3 regions of the Mesorhizobium sp. M0018 genome follow, and region 1 is predicted to be linked to each of the others. Evidence: predicted binding sites of a transcription regulator. Region 1 holds the regulator's gene; each other region holds the start of a gene.
The links. The regulator LexA, encoded in region 1, represses DNA repair genes until DNA is damaged. The targets are predictions, from matches to a motif close to TGTTCNNNNTGTGTTCNG.

Region 1 (7,081 bases):
GGCCGATAATGGCGCTGGTCCCAGTTGCCGAGGCGCTCGAGCGCCTGCTGGACGGCGCAGCAGCGCTGCCGGGCGAACGCGTCGCACTGCTGGATGCCGCCGACCGCGTGCTGGCGGAGCCGGTTGTGGCGCTCCGCACCCAGCCGCCGTTCAACGCCTCCGCCATGGACGGCTATGCCGTGCGGGCGGCCGATATCGCGTCCGTACCGGCAAGGCTTTCGGTGGTCGGCATGGCGCCGGCCGGACGCGGCTTTGCCGGAACGGTGCAGCAGCGGCAGGCCGTGCGCATCTTTACCGGCGCACCGCTTCCCGAAGGCGCCGACACTATCGTCATCCAGGAGAACGCCCGCGATCTCGGTGGCAGCAGCGTCGAAGTGACGGAACCGACGGTGCAGGGGCGCAACATCCGCCGCCTCGGGCTCGATTTCGCCAAGGGCGATGTCCTGCTGCCCAAAGGCCGCCTGCTCGACCCGGCGGCCTTATCGCTGGCGGCATCGGCCAATCACCCCGAGGTGCGCGTGGTCAAACGGCCGCTGGTCGCCATCATCGCCACCGGCGACGAATTGCTGCCGCCGGGCAGCGATCTTGGCCCCGACCAGATCATCTCCTCCAACGCCTATGGTGTCGCCGCTGCCGCACAGTCGGTCGGTGCGCGCGCGCTCGACCTTGGCATCGCGCCGGACCGCAGGGAGGCGATCGCTGCGCTGGTTGAAAAGGCCGTGAAGGCTGGCGCGAACGTCATCGTCACGCTGGGCGGTGCCTCGGTCGGTGACCACGACTTCGTCCATGAGGTGCTGACCGGGCAAGGCATGACGCTCGATTTCTGGAAGATCGCCATGCGGCCGGGCAAGCCACTGATGTTCGGGCGGCTGGGAGACATTCGCTGCATCGGCCTGCCCGGCAATCCGGTGGCAAGCCTGGTCTGCACTCAGCTCTTCCTGAAGCCGCTGCTGGCGCGGCTCGGCGGCCGCGCCTTTCAGCAGGATATACGTCGGGCACGGCTCGGTGCCGCCATGCCGGCCAACGATCTCAGGCAAGATTATGTGCGGGCTGTTGTCATTGATGACGCCGGTACGCTCGTGGCGACGCCGTTCGGCATCCAGGACTCCTCGATGCTGAAAATGCTGGCCGATGCCGACGGGCTGATCGTTCGCGCGCCGTTCGCGCCTGCCGCGGCGGCGGGCTCCCCCTGCGACGTACTGATGCTACGCTGAACCTGCCTCACTCCGAAATCAAGGTCCGGGTCAGCGGATGGTCTGGATCGGCCAAACCGTCGATGATGTTGAAATGATGCCGGTCAGGCTCGACCACCGAGCTGGTCGCGGTACCCAGGCCGATCCAGATGTTGGCCAGCAACGCGCTCTGACGCAGGAATTCAGCGCGCTCGCCGCCGCCGGCCCAGCAGGTCAGGCGGGCCTTGTCCATCGGGCGCAGCAGCACCGGGCTTTCGGCCTGCGCCTCGGCCTCATCGATCGCCAGCGTCTCGTTCATGCCGGTGCGCATGATCGGGCGCAAATCGTGCACCCCCGAGATCGACACTACATGACGAACGCGCCGGACGACTTCGGGCGCCAGCGGCGTCGTCGCCGTAACCATCCGGCTAACAAGATGGCCGCCGGCCGAGTGCCCGGTCAGCATCAGCGGCCCTGCAACGATCGCCGCCGCCTTGCCGATCGCCGCGCCGACTTCCTTGACGATGCCGCCAATGCGTATCTGCGGACAGAGCGTGTAGGACGGCATCGCCACCGCATAGCCGCGATCAACAGGGCCAGCGGCAAGATGCGACCAGAAATTCTTGTCGAATTCCATCCAGTAGCCGCCATGAACGAACACCACGAGTCCCTTGGGCTTGATGGCCGGCAGGAAAAGATCGAGCCGGTTGCGTGGATTGTCGCCATAGGCCATGTCGAGCCGCGCCCTGCCCTCGGTCGAAAGCACGTCGCGGAAAACCCGCGCGGGCTCGATCCAGGCCGCCGGCCAGCGATCGCTGCCGGCTATGTTGGCGCTGTTGGCATAGGCGTTGTCCCAATCGGCAATGTGACGTTCGAACACCCTGCGCCCTCCCTGGCATATGGCCCTGCAGCGTAGCCGTAAGCATCGCGCGGCGCGTCGTCGCCAGCCTCACGATTCCAGCTCTCGCATCAATCTCAAGTGACAGCTGCTTTGATGGCGAAGCGCGCATCCTTCCACGCACCGGTGTGCAGGATGTCCTCAAGCACTTTGGCGGCCTGCCAGACATCGGCATAGCCGACATAGAGCGGGGTGAAGCCGAAGCGCATGGTCGATGGCGCGCGAAAATCGCCGATCACGCCACGTTCGATCAGCGCGCGCATGACCTGGTAGCCATGCTCATGCATGAATGAAATCTGGCTGCCGCGTTTTTCCCCATCGCGCGTGCTTTCGAGCGTGAGCCCGTAAGTGCCGCACTTTGCCTCGACAAGCTCGATGAACAGATCCGCCAGCGCGATGCTCTTCTTGCGCACCGCCGTCATGTCGACATCGTTCCAGATGTCGAGCGCGCCCTTCAGCGTGCGCATCGACAGGACCGGCTGTGTGCCGCACAGAAACCGGCGGATGCCGGTGCCGGCCGCATAGCCTGGCTCGAAGGCGAAGGGCCGTGCATGGCCCCACCAGCCGGTGAGCGGCTGCTGGATGTCGGAAAGATGCCGCTCAGCCGCATAGATGAAGGCAGGCGCGCCCGGGCCGCCATTCAGATATTTGTAGGTGCAGCCAACGGCAAAATCGGCGTTTGCCTTGTCGAGTTCGACTGGCATCGCGCCGGCGGTGTGGCAGAGATCCCAGACGATCATCGCCCCGGCTTCCTGAGCCCTGCGCGTCAGCGCCGGCATGTCGCGCAGTTCGCCCGACTTATAGTTGACGTGGTTGACCAGCACCACAGCGGTGCGTTCGTCGATCAGCTCTTCGATGGTCGGCGCGTCGACTCCCGAGAGGCGCAGCAGCGTATCTTTTCGCGTCGAAACCACACCCTCGGCCATGTAGAGGTCCGTCGGAAAACTATCGCCCTCGGCGACGATGACCTGCCGCTCCGGTCGCATGGCCATGGCGGCGTGCAGCAGCTTGTAGATATTGACCGATGTCGTGTCGCAGACCACTGTCTGGCCGGCCGCGGCCCCGATCAGGCGCCCGAGCTGGTCGCCAAGTTCAAGCGGCATGTTGAACCAGCCGGCCGTGTTCCATGCGCGGATGAGATCATGCGACCATTCTTCGGTCGCGGCCTTGTGCAGTTCATCGAAAGCGGCACGTGAAGCAGCTCCTAGCGAATTGCCGTCGAGATAGATCACTCCTTGCGGCAACACAAAGCGGTCGCGCATCGCGCGCAGCGGATCCGCGGCATCCATCGCCTTTATGGCCACGAGATCGGGAATTCCTGTCATGATTTGTCTGCTCCCCCAAGATCCAACGCAACGCCGGACACGCATCGACTGTTCTTCCATTACTTGGTTGCGCGCAGCAAGGCTCCACCGGCGAGAAGCAGCCTGACCAGGCGGTGGAAACCGGGACTTAACCCGAGGTTGGCGTTTTGAGTTCGTTTCGTTCACGGTGCATTGACCAAACCGCACAGTCGATACGGGTTCAATTCCGTGCCTTTTGCCGACCGACGGCCGATGCCAGTGCCGCCTTCTAGGAGGCCAGAAGGGCGCAAACGAAAGCAGAATCAAGGCGATGAGGCTCGCGGCGGTGAAAATGCGGTACGCCGGTAGGGGACGTCGTTTGTTTCCCGAGCCTTAACGCATTCATTAAACTTTAAACAGTTGCGGAACACAACTGGAACAGATAGTGTTTGTTCTGGGTTTGTTTTTCTGATTCTGTTGGGGGTCGCTATGCTGACACGCAAACAACACGAACTGCTTATGTTCATCCACGAAAGGTTGAAGGAAAGCGGTATCCCGCCTTCATTCGACGAGATGAAGGAAGCGCTCGACCTGGCTTCCAAATCCGGAATCCACCGGCTGATTACGGCGCTGGAGGAGCGCGGCTTCATTCGCCGTTTGCCCAACCGGGCCCGTGCGCTGGAGGTGCTACGCCTGCCTGACTCGATCGCCCCCGGCCTCAATGCGGCACGCAAGTTCTCGCCGAGTGTCATCCAGGGCAGTCTTGGGCAAGGCGCCCCTCGGCAAGGCAAGCCGACATCGTCGCGCGTGCCCGCAGCCGGAAATGACGACGATGTCGTCGCCGCCGTTTCGATCCCAGTGATGGGCCGCATCGCTGCCGGTGTGCCGATCGACGCCATCCAGCACCAGACGCATTCGATTTCGGTGCCGCCGGATATGATCATGGGCGGCGAGCATTATGCGCTTGAGGTCAAAGGCGATTCGATGATCGAGGCCGGCATTTTCGACGGCGACACGGTGATCATCCGCAATGCCGATACGGCGAGCCCCGGTGAGATCGTGGTGGCACTGGTCGACGAGGAGGAAGCGACGCTGAAGCGGTTCCGCCGCAAGGGCGCCTCGATCGCCCTGGAAGCCGCCAATCCGGCCTACGAGACGCGCATCTTCGGACCAGACAGGGTCAAGGTGCAGGGCAAGCTCGTCGGACTGATCCGCCGCTACTGAGCTCCGCCCTTGGCGCCGGCTTTGGGGTTGTCGGCCCGGCGGTATGGCGGCAGGCCCCGTGCCGCGCGTGAAAATTTCCGCTGCACGTGCCAGGGCCGGTATGATTTTTCGACGGCGAAGCGGATCTCGGCGCGTGTTGCCGCTTGTGGATCGAAATAGACGGCGGCACTTCCCGCGCGCGCTAGTTGCCGTTTGGTGACGACGAGGACCAGCCGGTCGTAGTAGCAGGGGTTATGGGCGGTGGCGTCGTCGATGACGATCAAGCTGGCAAAGGCGCAGGCTGGCCGCGCAGTATCGCGGTCCTTGGCTTGGGCGATGATCGCGCCGGATGGATGCCTGGCAAGGCAGAGGCCGTCCGTGCAAATGAACGGCATGCCCGGCGGTAGGTCGGCCGGATCGGCAATGTCGAATTGCGGGTCGTTCTTTCCAGGTGTTTCCGGCGCGACGATAGCCTCTGATGTGAGCGCGCGTTTCCAGTTGTCGATGGTGAACTCATTCGGGCGTGCCCGGTTGACCGCGAGTTCACCGCTGCCGATCGGCAGCGCGACCAGCCGTGCGTCCTCCGAGACCAATACGTCGGGTATGCGTGTCTGCGTTGTCGTCAGCAAGCCGGCGAGCGCAAAAGGAAGTGCCGCCAGCCGCAACCACGTCGTCGCCATGCTGGCAATGACGAGGGCGATCGTCACCAGAAGGACGGATCTCAGCGAAATCAGCCCGACCGCATCGATCGGCGAGCGCTCCGAGATCCACCCGGACAGGGCGATCATCGCCGTCAGCCCCTTGCCCATGACATAGAGAAAAGGGCCATCCGCACCGAACGGCATCGCCAGCGCGCTGAGAACGGCGAAGGGCATGACGACCAGTGACACGATGGGCATGATGGCCAGATTGGCGAACAGGCTGAGCGGCGCCACGCGCTGGAAATGCCATATGGCGAAAAGCGCCGTGGCGCTCCCTGCAATGATCGAGGTCATCGCCAGACCGCACATGCCCAGCAGGACCTTTCGAGTGGCAAAGCGTAGCGGCGACTGCCGCGGCGGCGGCGTGGTGGCCCTGCCGGCGCGGTAATCGGACCAGCCTGCATAGGCGCCGACAAGGGCCGCCGTCGCGGCGAAGGACATCTGGAAACTCGGACCGACCACCTCGTGCGGCGACACCAGGATGACCGCGATGGCCGAGATCGCCAGGTTGCGCATGGTGAGCGCGGCCCGGTCGAACAGCACGGCGATAAGCATCACCGCCAGCATGATGAAGCTGCGTTCGGCCGCCACGACAATGCCGGAAAAGACGAGGTAGGCCGCAATCGAAAAAAGCGCGGCGGCCGCGGCATATTTCTTGACCGGCCGTCGCGATGAGAAATCGGGAAACAGCGCGAAGGCACCCCGCAGCAGCGCCATGATGGTGCCGGCGACCAACGCCATATGCAGCCCCGAGATGGAGATGATGTGGTAGATGCCGGTGCGCCGCATCGCTTCGTTGATCTCCTCGGGAATGCCGGCGCGCACGCCGACGATCAGCGCAGCAGCAATCTCGCCCTCGGCACCGCCGATGCGGCTGCGGATATGGTCGGCGATGGATTCACGCGCGTCTTCGATCGCGGAAGAAAGCTGCGCGGCAAGCGGCATGCTGTCCGACGACACGATTTTCGGATTGCCGAGAAAAAAGCCGCTGCCGCCGATACCGGCGAAATAGCTGTCGAAGGAGAAATCATAGCTGTCGGGCCGCACCGGGCCGGTCGGCGGCAGCAGCCGCACATAGCCGGTGATCTCGGAACCGGCGGTCAGCTCAGCCGGTATCTTCATCGCCGAAACGCGGACCCGTTCCGGCATGTAGCGCAGTGTCGGCCTGGCGGTTGAGATCACATCGATTGTCAGCCTGATGCGGCCGCTCGCCATGGGCTCGTACGATACGACGCGACCCGTCAGCCGCGTCGAGATTTCGGAGCCGAGCATATGCGTTCCGACACGCCATGTTTCGAACTTGGCGGCAAGTACGCCAAGCGCGCAGAGCAGCGCCACCATGAAGCACAGGCGCGTCCTGGGCCATGACCGCGAGACGACGGCACAAAGGGTCGCGAGGAGCGCGATTGCGATCGGCTGTGGAAAGGCCGGCTCCACCGACAGCCCGAAATAAACGACCACCCCGCATGCGAGGAACACCGGCACCAGCAGGAAGGCGATGCCGCGGTCGAGTTCCAGACCGGCCGCTGTGGTTACGCTGTTGCGGATACGGGACGGTGACGGGAGGCGGAAACGCCTGCGCAGGCGTACGATAGGCTCGCCCGCGGGCACGAGAACCGTTGCTGGGTCGCTGGCCGGCAGCGACGGAGCATCGAAGCGCGGAGCAGGTAGCAATGCCGGTGCCGGCAGGACAGGCGGGGGAGCGGCAAACAGCAAGCGTTCGCTGACGTCGCTGCCAACGTCCTCGCCCTCGCCCGCACCACGGCCTCGCACAGCCATCGGGTCTGCCCCTTGCGCCCTCGACCTCCTATGCTACATGAACGC
Region 2 (7,081 bases), on a different contig from region 1:
CCGGCGAATTCCTACATGCCTCAAGCAAATCGACCGGAGACCGCCCCCTCGTGAAACGCCTTTTCAACCGCCTGCTGCCGAAATCCTGGCGCTCCGCCGTCGTCACCATTCCGGTCATCCGGCTGCACGGCACGATCATGCCCGGCGGCGGCCAGTTCCGGCCGAGCCTGTCGCTCGCTTCCACCGCCGGCCTTCTCGAAAAGCTGTTTTCCTTCGACGCGCCTGCGGTCGCCATCTCGATCAACTCGCCAGGCGGCTCGCCGGTGCAGTCGCGGCTGATCTTCAGGCGCATCCGCGACCTGGCGAGCGAGAAGAACAAGAAGGTCCTGGTTTTCGTCGAGGACGTGGCGGCATCGGGCGGCTACATGATCGCGGTCGCCGGCGACGAGATCTTTGCCGACCCGTCCTCCATCGTCGGCTCGATCGGCGTGGTGTCGGCCTCGTTCGGCTTTCCGGAGCTGTTGAAGAAGATCGGCATCGAGCGCCGCGTCCACACCGCCGGCCAGAACAAAGCGGTGCTCGACCCGTTCAAGCCGGAAAAGAAGGAGGACGTCGAGCGCCTGAAGGCGCTGCAGCTCGAGGTCCACGAGACCTTCATCGACCTCGTCAAGGACAGGCGCGGCAGCAAGCTCAAGGACGATCCCGACCTGTTCACCGGCCTGTTCTGGACGGCCAAGAAGGGGCTTGAACTCGGACTGGTCGATGCGCTCGGCGACATGCGCAGCGTGCTGAAGAGCCGTTTCGGGCCGAAAACCCAGCTCAAGCTGATCACCGCGCCGCGCGGCCTGTTCGGCCGCTTCGGCCTGTTCGGCTCGAGCTTTTCGGCGCCCGATATCGCCGCCGCCGCGGCAAGCGGCGTCATCGATGCGGCGGAAGAGCGCGCGCTGTGGGCGCGCTTCGGGCTTTGAAAAGCCGGTGAAAGCGTCTAGCATAAATCATCAACCGACCCGACCGGCGGCCTTGCCGGCCTTGCGAGGGAGGAGTTTGACATGCCGCAGATCATTTTCTTCGCCGTCGTCGGCATTGCCGCCTATTTCGGCTACCGCTCCTTCGTCAGGGAAGCCGAGCGTGTGACCGCCAAGGTGCGGCGTACCGAAAGGCAGGCCGCCAACGGTACAATGGGAACATTGGTCAAGGACCCGAAGACCGGCGAATACCGTCTGGCCAAGGATTGACCGTCGTCCCCCTCGCGGCCGAGCCAGTGAACGCCGAGGCCGGCATCCGGGTGTCGCATGCGCACGCCAAGATAAATCTCGCGCTGCACGTCACCGGCCAGCGCGCCGACGGCTATCACACGATCGAAAGCCTGGCTGTGTTCACGCGCTTCGGCGACCGCATCGAAACGGAACTTGCCGACAGCGATGGGTTTTCCATGTCCGGCAAATACGCCTCCGCGGTGCCGGTCGACGACAATAATCTGGTGGTGAGAGCGCGCGATGCACTGCGGCGCGAGGCCGGTCCCCAGCACGCACCGGCTGTCGCCATCAGGCTCGAAAAGAACCTGCCGGTCGCGTCCGGTGTCGGCGGCGGGTCGAGCGATGCGGCGGCTGTGCTGCGCGCCCTGGTCCAGACCTGGAGCCTCGACATCGGCGATGCCGAACTGGCGCGGATCGGTCTGTCGCTCGGCGCCGACGTGCCGATGTGCCTCGCAGCCAAGCCGCTGATAGCCCGCGGCATCGGCGACGAGCTGACGCTCGTGCCGGGTTTCCCGGCGCTGGGTCTGGTGCTCGTCAATCCCGGCACTGCCGTCTCGACGGCCGACGTGTTCGAAGCGCTTGGCCGCCGCGACAATGCGGGACTGCCGCCGCTGCCGCGCAACCTCGACTTCCACAGCATCCGCAACTGGCTGGAGATCACCCGCAATGATCTCGAGCCTGCGGCGCGCGCAATCCAGCCCGCGATCGGCAAGGCGCTTTCCGTGCTCAACAAGGCCGGAGCCGGTTTTGCCAGGATGTCCGGCTCCGGCGCCACCTGCTTCGGGCTGTTCGAGACCGGCAATGTGGCCAAGCGCGCGGCCGTCGATATTCGCAGCCGCCATCCCGACTGGTTTGTCGCGGCGACGCGAAGCGTGACATCGGAGGTTGATGCCCATGGCCAGGATTGACGAGAGCCGCCCCTTCGTTCCCGTGCACATCGCGGTACTGACCGTTTCCGATACGCGCAGCCTCGCCGACGACAAATCCGGGCAGACGCTGGCCGACCGCATTGCCGAGGCCGGCCATGTCCTGGCCGCCCGCGACATCGTCACCGACGACCGCGACAAGATCCGCGACAAGGTCCTGGGCTGGTCAAGGGACGAAGCGATTGATGTCGTCATCACCACCGGCGGCACCGGCTTCACCGGCCGCGACGTGACGCCGGAAGCGCTGGAGCCGATCTTCGAAAAGCGCATGGACGGCTTTTCCGAAGTGTTCCACCGCATCTCCTACGACAAGATCGGCACTTCGACGATCCAGAGCCGGGCAACCGGCGGCGTCGTCAATGCCACCTTCGTCTTCGTGCTGCCGGGCTCGCCCGGCGCCTGCAAGGACGCCTGGGACGGCATCTTGAAGCCGCAGCTCGACTATCGGCACATGCCCTGCAACTTCGTCGAGATCATGCCGCGGCTGGACGAGCATTTGCGGCGCGGCTGAGAACCGAGGTATCAGCCAAGCGACGTCGGTTTAGCGAATGACCGGCTCGCCGTGAAAACGCCGGCGCGACGGCGGCGAGACGCCGAAGCCGACTTCCATCATCAGCCGCGGCGTGCGCGTCGGCACGGTGCCCATATGGAAGCCGAACGGATCCTCGACAAAGCCGAGGCCGGCCGGCCCGGTCAGCGTGACCGGGCTCTGCTCGCCGTAGACGCCCAGCACCTCTTCCGCCGAATGGCCTACCAGCAGCGTCAGCTGATGCTTCAGGATGCGGCGGTTGTGGGAGCCGCGGACATAGACATGCGGCCCAGTGTCGGCGTCGACCGGCACCAGGTAGAAAAAGAATTTCAGCATGCGCCAGTCGTCGAGGTCGAAATGGTATTTGCCGAGCGAGGCCATGTTCTTGTCGGCGTCCGAGACGCCACCGGTCGGAAAGCTCCACCAGACGCGGGTGGTGATCAGCTTGGCCTGGCTGCCGAGATAGTGCGCTGCGATATCGAGAAGCAGCGGATCCCGCTGCACGGCGACCGCAGCGTTGCAGTCGAGGACCCGTTCGAAATAGTGACCGCTGAGCAGCGGGCGGCCGAAATGCTTTTCGGCATCGGCGTGTTTTTCGGGCAGGAATTCCAGCCGGCGGTCGAAATTGCCGAAGCATGGCGTGCGCTCGGCGAAGCGGGCGATCTCGTCATGGATGGCGGCCGGCAGCATCAGGCCCGAATAGAGCCCCTCCGTCCGCAGCGCGCCGACGACGGCATCGCGATCGACGCCGGCGAACATCGTTTCACCGACATTGCGCGCCGGCGGAACCGGCTTCGCACCGCGCCAGTGCAGGCGCCGCGCCGGCATGGTGCGGGCCAGCATGAACATCGGCAGCCATGCCGGATTCTCGCGAAGGTCGGAAAGATAGGTCGGGATGCGGGCGGCGATGCGGCGCAGCGTGCCGCCGTTTCGTGCGATCGCCTCGAGGCTTGCGGCGCCGGACTTGTCAGGGCTTGAAAGGGTCATCGGGGTCCTCAAAATATCGAGGGAACAGCATCGACGACAGTCGTCGTCACCGCTCCGGCACACCCCAAACCCATTCGCCCGTATCGCTGGAAATGGTAACCCCCGGCCAGATTTTGTGCAATGCACAATAAACGACGACCCGCCAGAAAATTTGTCTGGGCGGAGTTCCCGTAACCGGGACGGTAAGCCGTCACTTCCGCGGCGCGACCCAGATCTCGGCGTGGAGCCTCCTGGTCGCCAGGCCGCGGGCGATCGCTTCGGCGCTGCGGGCGTTCTTCGACAGCGCCGCGGCCTGACGCTTGCTGATCACCAAGCCTTCGGCGAGAGCGCGATTTCCGGCAAAGACGCGCGACAGGAACGGCGCGCGGCTGCCGCGTGCCCGCGAGAACCGCGCCGCCATGGTTTGCCTGGCGGTATGGGCGACGACCTCGTCGATCCAGCCCTCCCCCAGCCGCGCGCCCGGTTCCAGCAAAAGCAGCCAGTCGCCCTTGGCCTGCCTGATGCCGGCGGCGATGCCGCCGCTGACATAGTGGCAGCCGGCATGTTCGGCGACGCGGTGCGTCTGATCGGTCGAGCCGGTGTCGCAGACGAGAACGTCGCGCACCACGCCTTCGACCGCGCCGCCGATCAGCGAGGCGAGCGTGCGGGCAAGGCCCTCCTCGTCATTCAGGGTTTCGATCAGGACGCTGAGCATGTTTAGCCGAATAGCGGAAAGCGGTGGGCAGCGCCAGTTTTTGCGGCGCGCCGCCAGAAAGTTCTTGCTTTGTTCTCATCAATGCGATAGGAATACATTCATGAGCAGAGCGATTCGACAGCGGGCGGACAGTCCCTGGGAAAGGGCCAAAATGGAACAGATCGTGCGTGCCGATATTGCAGCCTTCGGCGCTGGCAGGGCCGAGATGGCGAATGCGATGATCGAGCAGAGCGGCATGCGCGTTCGTCCCGACCGCAATCGCGGCAGGTCGGCGGGCATCAATCCGTCCGGCCGTTTCGAGCCGGTCAGCCGACACGTGTTCGACGACGGCTGGAATTCGCTGGAGGAGCTGCCGCCGTTCAGGACCGAGGTACAGGTCGAGAAGCCGCGCACCATCATCACGCGCAACGAATCGCCCGACATCTCCTTCGACCGCTCGATCAATCCCTATCGCGGCTGCGAACATGGCTGCGTCTATTGTTTCGCGCGGCCGACGCACAGCTTCATGGGCCTGTCGCCGGGGCTGGATTTCGAATCGAAGCTGTTTGCCAAGCCGGATGCGGCGCGGCTGCTCGACAAGGAATTGTCCAGGGATAATTACCAGCCGCGCACCATCGCCATCGGCACCAACACCGATCCTTATCAGCCGATCGAGAAGCAATACCGGATCATGCGCGAGATCCTCGAAGTGCTGGAGGCGCGCGGCCATCCGGTCGGCATCGTCACCAAATCGGCGCTGGTGACACGCGATATCGACATTCTGTCACGCATGGCCGAACGCGGGCTGGCCAAGGTGGCATTGTCGGTGACGACGCTCGACCGCATGCTGGCGCGCACCATGGAGCCACGCGCGTCGACGCCGACCAAGCGGCTGGAGGCGATCAGGCAGCTTTCGGACGCCGGCATTCCGGCCTCGGTGATGGTCGCGCCGATCATCCCCGGACTAACCGACCCGGAAATGGAGCGCATCCTCGATTCGGCGCAGGCAGCGGGCGCGCGTGAAGCCGGCTATGTGCTGCTGCGCCTGCCGCTGGAGGTCGCGCCGATCTTCAAGGACTGGCTGCTGCGCCATTATCCCGATCGCTATCGCCACGTCATGTCGCTGATCCGTTCGATGCGCGACGGCAAGGACTACGATTCGGAATGGGGCAAGCGCATGAAGGGCTCCGGCCCCTATGCCTGGCAGATCGGCCGGCGCTTCGAGATAGCTGCCAAACGGCTCGGCCTCAACGCCGAGCGGCGCTCGCTGAGGACCGACCAGTTCGTCCCCGCCGCCAAGGCTACCGAGCAGCTGATGCTGCTGTGACAAAGCGTCTCGCGCCAGCCGCTTGAAGCGGCCGCAGCAGGCGAAAAATCCCGTCCGGCCTGTCCTGTCCCCGGGCTTGCAGACGGTAGCCCCCTCCTGGTCCGGTGCCCCGCCCGACCCGGAGGGGACTTGCGGAGAATCGGAGCCGATGCGAACCTCGCCGCACAATGGCTCGCCCGCGTTCCGATTCTCCGCTTCTCTTCGAAATCGTCGAGAAACCCGACTTCTCGTTCGAGACGAGGGCGATGGCCGAAGGCCTTTGGCCGGTGGCGGGGATGGACGAGGCCGGCCGCGGCCCGCTCGCCGGGCCGGTGGTGGCGGCAGCGGTGGTGCTCGATCCCGCGAACATCCCCGACGGCCTCGACGATTCCAAGCGGCTGACGCATTTGCAGCGTGAGGCGCTGTTCCTGAAAATCCTCGGCTCCGCGCTCGCCGTATCGATGGCGTCGGTCAGCGCCGAAGGCATCGATGTCTCCAACATCCTCAAGGCCAGCCTGGAGGCGATGCGCCGTGCCGTGGCCGCCCTGTCAATCCGGCCGAAGCTGGCACTGGCCGACGGCCGCGACGTGCCGCCCGGGCTGCCCTGCGAGGGCAAAGCACTGATCAAGGGCGACCAGCGCTCGCAGTCGATCGCCGCAGCCTCGATCGTCGCCAAGGTGATGCGCGACCGCATGATGTGCGGCTGCGGCAGCCATCATGCGCGTTACGGCTTCGAACTGCATATGGGCTACGCCACTGTGCGCCATCGCACGGCGATCGATCTGCACGGGCCAGTGGCACGGCTGCACCGCGCCTCCTTCGCGCCGTTCCGGTTCGGCGGCACCGAGGTGCTGGAGGAAGAGGGTTTTTCGGATTTGGATTGACATTGCGAAGGCGGCTAGGCGCGGATCTCCTCCCTCGAGGGGAGATGGCCGGCAGGCCAGAGGGGGTCGCCTCGCGTGAAGCGCCAACGTTCTCTTTCGTTCCATAGGGCGTCGCGCCAGGACGTGCCGACCCCCTCTGTCGCCTTTGGCGACATCTCCCCCTCGAGGGGGGAGATTACGCGCTCAGTCGCTTTCGCCAACAAAAAAGCCGCCAGGTTTCCCGGGCGACTTTCGATGAATTTCTCGTCGAAGTCGCTTAATTCAGCTTCGACTTCAGATCCTGCAGGGAGGCGTTGAACAGGTCGGCGCCGGCCTTGGCGTCGATCTTGCCGGCCAGCAGCGCCCGCGCGGCTTCGACCGCGATGTCGACAGCGCTGGCACGCACTTCGCCGATCGCTTCGCGCTCGGCCTGGCCGATCTTCTGCTCGGCCAAGGCGGTGCGCCGGGCGACATAGTCCTCGGTCTTCTTGTGCGCCTCGGCGGCAAGCATGTCGGCTTCGCGCTTGGCGGCGGCGACGATGGCCGCGGCCTCCTGCTCGGCTTCCTTGCGCTTGCGCTGGTATTGGCCAAGCAGCTGCTG
Region 3 (7,081 bases), on a different contig from region 1:
CCATATCGAGCGCGATGGCGCCCATGTCTATGTCGCGCCGGAGGCGGCACTTTTCCTGTTCGGCACCGAGATGGATTTCGAGCAGACGACACTGCGAACCGGCTTCACCTTCCGCAACCCGAACCAGAGCTCGGCCTGCGGCTGCGGCGAATCGGTCGAATTGAAGCCGGCTGATCTGAAGGCACTGGCCGAGGCGCGCGCTTCGGCCTGAGGTTTTCGTTCTCCCCGTCACTATACGGGGAGAAGGTGGCCCGAAGGGCCGGATGAGGGGCCGAGCCGGCGTTCGCAATGTTTGCGCCGCCCCACATCTGCCTGCCGGCATCTTCTCCCCATATAGCGACGGGGAGAAGAACGCTAATCCACCCACATCCCCGTTCGCTTGTGCCAGTCTGCGATCGACTCCTCCGGGTAGACATCGAAAACCTTGTCGCCCTTGCCGATATCCGGCTCGACCCAGTTCGCCTTGTATTTCAGCATCAGATGCACCTTCTCCGGCGGCTTTGGCAGGTCGGTGTCGATCGCCGAGGCAAACGGATGCACCAGCTCCGGCCAGGTCGGATCGTAGAGCCAGAGTGCCGTCCCGCATTTCGTGCAGAAGTTCCGCTCGCCGGTCGAGATCTCGCGTTGCGGGTGCTCGTCGTCCTCGATCTCGGCGCGGTAGACGCCGAGATGGCGCTTGCCCTGGATTTTCAGCGTCTGGTAATCGGCGCCGAGATTGATGGCAAAACCGCCGCCGCCCTGCTGCTTGCGGCAGATCGAGCAGTAGCACAGCATGAACGGCACCGGCGTGTGGCTTTCCACCTCGAAACGCACGGCATTGCACCGGCAGGACCCTTTGAGCAGAAGCGGCATGAGAAACTCCGACGAAAGTGATTTGCACTTTGTCAGGATGGCGCCGGTTGCGGCGATGACAAGGGGAAATCCGGGTGACATGATCGCCGCATGGACAACGAGCGCATAGAAGAGCTTTTCGAAGGCCTCGGCCCGGTCAGCATCCGCAAGCTGTTCGGCGGCAAGGGCATCTATTTCGACGGCGTCATCGTCGCCATCGTCATCGGTGGCGAATTGATGCTGAAGGCCGACGCCGAAAGCGCCCCGGATTTCGAAGCGGCCGGCTGCCGGCAATGGACCTATACCGGCTCGCGCCACGGCAAGCTCGTGTCGATGCCCTATTGGAGCGTTCCCGACAGCGCGTTCGACGATCCCGACGAGATGGCGATCTGGTCGCGCCGCGCCTACGAGGCAGCACGGCGCGCCGGCAAATAGGCTGCGTCATGCTTCGGCAATTCCGGGCCGCACTTCATGCCAGGTCCCGCGCCTCGGGCACGAGCGCCAGCGCCTCGGCAAAGCCAGCGCTGGTGAAGGCGGCGCGCTCGTCGGCGAGCATCGCTGCGGCAATGCCTTCGCGCAGTGCCGCGCGCAGCGTCAGGCCGCGCAGCAGGGCAGCGATCGTGGCGCCTGCCAATGCGTCGCCGGCGCCGGCAGCATCGGTCCGCTTTTGCAGCGGCGGTGGCGAGATCGAGAACGCGCTCAATTCGTCGAAACCGAGCACTGGTTCGTCGCCGGCGGTGATCACGCCGCTTTTCAGCCCGGCGCGTCTCAGGCCGTCGACGATGCCTTGATCGATTTGGACGCCGGCGAGCACGCCGGCCTCGCGCCGGTTCATGAAGGCCATCGCCAGACGGTCGAGCACCGGCGTCAGCCGCGCCGCTTTGTTGGGCGAGACCGCAAGCGCAAACACCGGCTTGCCGGCGGCGAGTGCCGCCAGCCGCTCCAGCGCGGTCGACGGCAGGTTGGCGTCGCACAGCACCGCGTCGGCCGAACCGATCGCTTCCCGCACCTTGGCACGGCGGATCTGCTTGGGAAGCGCCAGCTCGTAGAGCACCATGTCGGCAAGGCCGGCGATCAGCCCGCCGTCGCTGTCGATCAGCATCGTATGGCTTGGCGTTGCTCGGTCGAGGAACACCGCCGACAGGTCGGCAACGCCGGCCTCGGTGACGGCGCGTAAAACCGTGTCGCCAAGGGCATCGCCGCCGCGCACCGAAAGCAGCGAGGCCGAGACGCCGCGTCGCACCGCACAGCGCAAGGCGTTGAAGACGGCACCGCCGACATGCTCGCGCATCGTGCCGGGGTTGGAAGCGGCCGGCACGAAGGCGCCGGCAACCCGGCCGCGCCGCTCGATATAGGCGCCGCCCACGGCCAGGATCGTCGGGGATTTGATCATGCCGTCAAAATGCCCTTTAGCTGTTGCCCGGGGGAGACTAGGTCGCCGGGCGGAACCCTGCAATCGCGGGTCCGATTCGGTTGGTGACGGCAACGGCGCCGCATGCGAGGCGAGACACATCGGAAGCAATAATTGCGAAACAAAAATAGAACAAATATGGATATCCGTTGTTTTTCAAACCCTTGGTGCTCATTGACAAATGAGAACAAATGAGGTACATTCTTTTAAGGATTGCGGGATTGTCCGGCCTCCATTGACGACCACGGGGTGATGTATCATGGCTCAGAATTCTTTGCGGCTTGTAGAGGACAAAGCGGTGGATAAATCAAAGGCTCTGGATGCGGCGCTGTCGCAAATCGAGCGTGCCTTCGGCAAGGGCTCGATCATGCGGCTCGGCGCGAATGAGCAGGTCGTCGAGATCGAAACGGTGCCGACCGGCTCGCTTGGGCTGGACATCGCGCTTGGCGTCGGCGGCCTGCCGCGCGGCCGCATCGTCGAGATCTACGGGCCGGAAAGCTCGGGCAAGACGACGCTGGCGCTTCACACGGTGGCCGAAGCCCAGAAGAAGGGCGGCATCTGCGCCTTCGTCGATGCCGAGCACGCGCTCGACCCGGTCTATGCCCGCAAGCTCGGCGTCGATCTCGAAAACCTGCTGATCTCGCAGCCCGATACCGGCGAGCAGGCGCTGGAGATCTGCGACACGCTGGTGCGCTCCGGCGCCATCGACGTGCTGGTGGTCGATTCGGTGGCGGCGCTGACGCCGCGAGCGGAAATCGAAGGCGAGATGGGCGATTCGCTGCCCGGCCTGCAGGCCCGCCTGATGAGCCAGGCACTGCGCAAGCTCACCGCCTCGATCTCGCGCTCCAACACCATGGTCATCTTCATCAACCAGATCCGCATGAAGATCGGCGTCATGTTCGGTTCGCCCGAGACGACGACCGGCGGCAATGCGTTGAAATTCTATGCCTCGGTCCGCCTCGACATCCGCCGCATCGGCTCGGTCAAGGATCGCGACGAGGTCGTCGGCAACCAGACCCGCGTCAAGGTCGTCAAGAACAAGCTGGCGCCGCCCTTCAAGGTGGTCGAGTTCGACATCATGTATGGCGAGGGCGTCTCCAAGACCGGCGAGCTGGTCGATCTCGGCGTCAAGGCGGGCGTGGTCGAAAAGTCGGGCGCCTGGTTCTCCTACAATTCGCAGCGTCTTGGCCAGGGCCGCGAAAACGCAAAACTGTTCCTGCGCGACAATCCCGACACGGCGCGCGAGATCGAGCTGGCGCTACGGCAGAATGCCGGGCTGATCGCTGAGAAATTCCTTGAGAACGGCGGCTCCGAAAGCAGCGACGACGGTTTCGAGGACGACGCTGGGGTGATGTAGGGCAAGCGACGCCTCGCTGAGCCTCAGCCAGGTTTCGATTTGATGTTTTGATTGTGAGTTTGCGTAATCGATGCGTTTCGAACCGCCGGCCCAGGGCCGGCGGTTCGCGTTTGACGGCGAGGCAGACGCATTTCAAGGCGCTGGTGAACGCCGGGATTTGTGCCCATTTGGTGTTTCTGGACAGGCTGCGGTGCGACCGCTAAAAGGCCATGTCTATCTTCCGCCGGCAGCCGGCGGTTCTCTCGAAAAGGCAGTATTCATGAGTGGCGTCAACGAGATCCGGTCGGCATTTCTCGACTATTTTCGCAAGGAAGGTCACGAGGTCGTCGCGTCAAGCCCGCTGGTGCCGCGCAACGACCCGACGCTGATGTTCACCAATGCCGGCATGGTGCAGTTCAAGAACGTTTTCACCGGTCTGGAGAAGCGGCCCTATTCGCGCGCCACGACTGCCCAGAAGAGTGTTCGCGCCGGCGGCAAGCACAACGACCTCGACAATGTCGGCTACACCGCGCGCCACCTGACCTTCTTCGAGATGCTCGGCAATTTCTCCTTCGGCGACTATTTCAAGGAGCGGGCCATAGAGCTTGCCTGGAACCTGATCACCAGGGAGTTCGGGCTGAAGAAGGACAAGCTGCTGGTCACCGTCTACCACACCGACGACGAGGCGGCCTCGTACTGGAAGAAGATCGCCGGCCTTTCGGACGATCGCATCATCCGCATCGCGACTTCGGACAATTTCTGGGCAATGGGCGACACTGGACCTTGCGGGCCGTGTTCGGAGATATTCATCGACCGCGGCGAGCACATCTGGGGCGGCCCTCCCGGCAGCCCCGAGGAGGATGGCGACCGTTTCCTCGAATTCTGGAACCTGGTGTTCATGCAGTACGAACAGGTGACGAAGGACGAGCGCGTCGACCTGCCGCGTCCGTCGATCGACACAGGCATGGGCCTCGAGCGCATGGCATCCATCCTGCAAGGCGTTGAAAGCGTCTTCGAAACCGACCTGTTCCGCCACCTGATCGACGCTGCGTCGTCGGCGCTTGGCAAAGGTCCGGATGCGGGCACCGTCGCATCGTTCCGCGTCATCGCCGACCATTTGCGTTCGTCCTGCTTCCTGGTCGCCGACGGCGTGCTGCCGTCCAACGAAGGCCGCGGCTACGTGCTTCGTCGCATCATGCGCCGCGCCATGCGCCACGCGCAGTTGCTCGGCGCCCGCGATCCGCTGATGTGGCGCCTGGTGCCGGCGCTGGTCCGCGAGATGGGCCAAGCCTACCCGGAACTGGTGCGCGGCGAACAGATGATCACCGAAACGCTGAAGCTTGAGGAAACTCGTTTCCGCAAGACGCTGGTGCGCGGCTTGGGCTTGCTTTCCGAGGCGACGGAAAAGCTGGCCTCCGGCGACATGCTGGATGGCGAGACAGCGTTCAAGCTCTACGACACCTATGGCTTTCCGCTCGATCTGACGCAGGATGCGCTGCGCCAGCGCAACATCTCGGTCAACCTTGCCGGCTTCACCGAGGCGATGGAGCGGCAGAAGGCGGAGGCGCGCAAAAGCTGGGCTGGTTCCGGTGAGGCCGCAACCGAGACGATATGGTTCGCGGTGCGTGAGGAGACCGGCGCCACCGAATTCCTGGGTTATGAGACCGAGCAGGCCGAAGGCCTCATCCAGGCGCTGATCAAGGACGGCAAAACCGTCGACAGCGCCGGCAAGGGTGACGCCGTTGCCGTGGTTGTCAACCAGACGCCGTTCTATGGCGAGTCCGGTGGCCAGATGGGCGATACCGGCGTCATTTCGGGCGACGGGTTCTCGATCGAGATATCCGATACCCAGAAGAAGGCCGATGGGCTTTTCGTCCATCTCGGCAAGGTGGCTAACGGCACGGTCAAGACAGGCGCGACCGTCGAGCTGAAGGTGGACCACGCGCGTCGCACCAGGCTGCGCGCGAACCATTCCGCCACGCATCTGATCCATGAGGCGCTGCGCGAGGTGCTGGGTACCCATGTGGCGCAGAAGGGCTCGCTGGTTGCGCCCGAGCGTCTGCGCTTCGACATCTCCCACAACAAGCCGATCTCGCCTGACGAGCTCGAAGAGGTAGAGCGCATGGCAAACGAGATCGTCGTTCAGAACGGCCCTGTAACCACGCGGCTGATGTCTGTCGACGACGCCATTGCCGAAGGCGCCATGGCGCTGTTTGGCGAGAAATATGGCGATGAAGTGCGCGTCGTTTCGATGGGCACGGGCTTGCATGGCGCCAAGGCCAACCGGCCTTATTCGGTCGAGCTATGCGGCGGCACGCATGTCAGGGCGACCGGCGATATCGGCCTGGTGCGCATCCTGTCCGACAGCGCGGTCGCTGCCGGCGTGCGCCGCATCGAGGCGTTGACCGGCGAGGCGGCCAGAAAGCATCTCGACGAACAGGACAAGCGGCTTAAGGCGGCCGCCGCAGCGCTGAGGATTTCGGCGGCCGATGTGCCGGCCCGCGTCGAGGCGCTGCTCGACGAGCGCAAGAAGCTCGAAAAGGAGCTGACCGAGGCGCGCAAGAAGCTGGCGCTGGGCGATCGCTCGCCAGCCGGTGTGCCTGCGGAAAACGAAACCATTGCCGGTGTCGGTTTTCTCGGCAAGGCGGTATCGGGCGTCTCGCCAAAGGATCTTAAGCCGTTGGCCGATGCCGGCAAGAAGTCGCTCGGCTCCGGCATCGTCGTCTTTGTCGGCGCCGGCGAGGACAACAAGGCGAGCGTCGTCGTCGCCGTCACCGATGATCTGACCGGCCGCTTCAACGCCATCGATCTGGTGCGCGTCGCGTCCGCGGCATTGGGCGGGCAAGGCGGCGGCGGGCGACCCGATATGGCCCAGGCCGGCGGCCCGGACGGCTCGAAGGCCGAAGACGCGATCGCTGCGGTGAAAGCGGCTCTCGAAGCGGCGTGAACCTGCCCCGGGGGCGGCACGGCCGAAATGGCGCGCCGCCCAGCGGATATCTTTGAGGGCCGATATGCCGACGCTGACGATGTATCAGGTCGATGCCTTTGCCGAACGGGCCTTCCAGGGTAACCCTGCCGCCGTTCTCCTTTTAGAGGAATGGCTGTCGGAGCAGGTAATGCAGGCCATCGCCAACGAAAACAATCTTGCTGAAACCGCGTTTGTGCGGGCGAATGGCAAAGGTTGGGATTTGCGCTGGTTCACGCCGGTCCACGAAGTCGACTTCTGCGGCCACGCCACTCTTGCGGCCGCCCATGTGCTGGCTACGGAATACAATGGTCAGGGCGAAATGGCCTTCGCCACCCGGGTCGGCGAGCTGCGGGTTTCCCGGTGGGAAGGGGGCTATCAGCTCGATCTGCCTTGTTTTCCGCCGCAGCCCGTCGAGGAAGAGCTGAACTCGGCGCTGCAAGCGATATTGCCTCAGCGGCCGGTTGCGAGCTTCCGCAATTTCGAGAACCTGTTTGTCGAGCTTGCCGACGAGACAACCGTGCGATCTTTCGTTCCC

Region 2: a site for LexA is predicted at 4,392-4,409, ahead of NKJ81_RS08030 (PA0069 family radical SAM protein). Genes of this name have one in related genera too.
Region 3: a site for LexA is predicted at 2,360-2,377, ahead of recA (recombinase RecA). Genes of this name have one in related genera too.

Annotation. Positions count from the first base shown of each region.
Region 1 covers NZ_JAMYVL010000007.1:75,491-82,571, forward strand. Annotated here, with positions in the region: gene moaC (cyclic pyranopterin monophosphate synthase MoaC) at 1-9, shown strand, start outside; gene NKJ81_RS11895 (molybdopterin molybdotransferase MoeA) at 9-1,214, shown strand; gene NKJ81_RS11900 (hormone-sensitive lipase) at 1,222-2,052, opposite strand; gene kynU (kynureninase) at 2,148-3,395, opposite strand; gene lexA (transcriptional repressor LexA) at 3,843-4,577, shown strand; gene NKJ81_RS11915 (ComEC/Rec2 family competence protein) at 4,571-7,036, opposite strand.
Region 2 covers NZ_JAMYVL010000004.1:283,084-290,164, forward strand. Annotated here, with positions in the region: gene NKJ81_RS08000 (S49 family peptidase) at 51-908, shown strand; gene NKJ81_RS08005 (hypothetical protein) at 990-1,175, shown strand; gene NKJ81_RS08010 (4-(cytidine 5'-diphospho)-2-C-methyl-D-erythritol kinase) at 1,202-2,104, shown strand; gene moaB (molybdenum cofactor biosynthesis protein B) at 2,091-2,633, shown strand; gene NKJ81_RS08020 (phytanoyl-CoA dioxygenase family protein) at 2,664-3,638, opposite strand; gene NKJ81_RS08025 (glycosyltransferase) at 3,829-4,332, opposite strand; gene NKJ81_RS08030 (PA0069 family radical SAM protein) at 4,484-5,638, shown strand; gene rnhB (ribonuclease HII) at 5,806-6,501, shown strand; gene NKJ81_RS08040 (F0F1 ATP synthase subunit B) at 6,758-7,081, opposite strand, start outside.
Region 3 covers NZ_JAMYVL010000013.1:146,988-154,068, reverse strand. Annotated here, with positions in the region: gene sufA (Fe-S cluster assembly scaffold SufA) at 1-211, shown strand, start outside; gene NKJ81_RS19765 (GFA family protein) at 355-852, opposite strand; gene NKJ81_RS19760 (TfoX/Sxy family protein) at 943-1,266, shown strand; gene NKJ81_RS19755 (PfkB family carbohydrate kinase) at 1,301-2,224, opposite strand; gene recA (recombinase RecA) at 2,502-3,599, shown strand; gene alaS (alanine--tRNA ligase) at 3,859-6,525, shown strand; gene NKJ81_RS19740 (PhzF family phenazine biosynthesis protein) at 6,590-7,081, shown strand, end outside.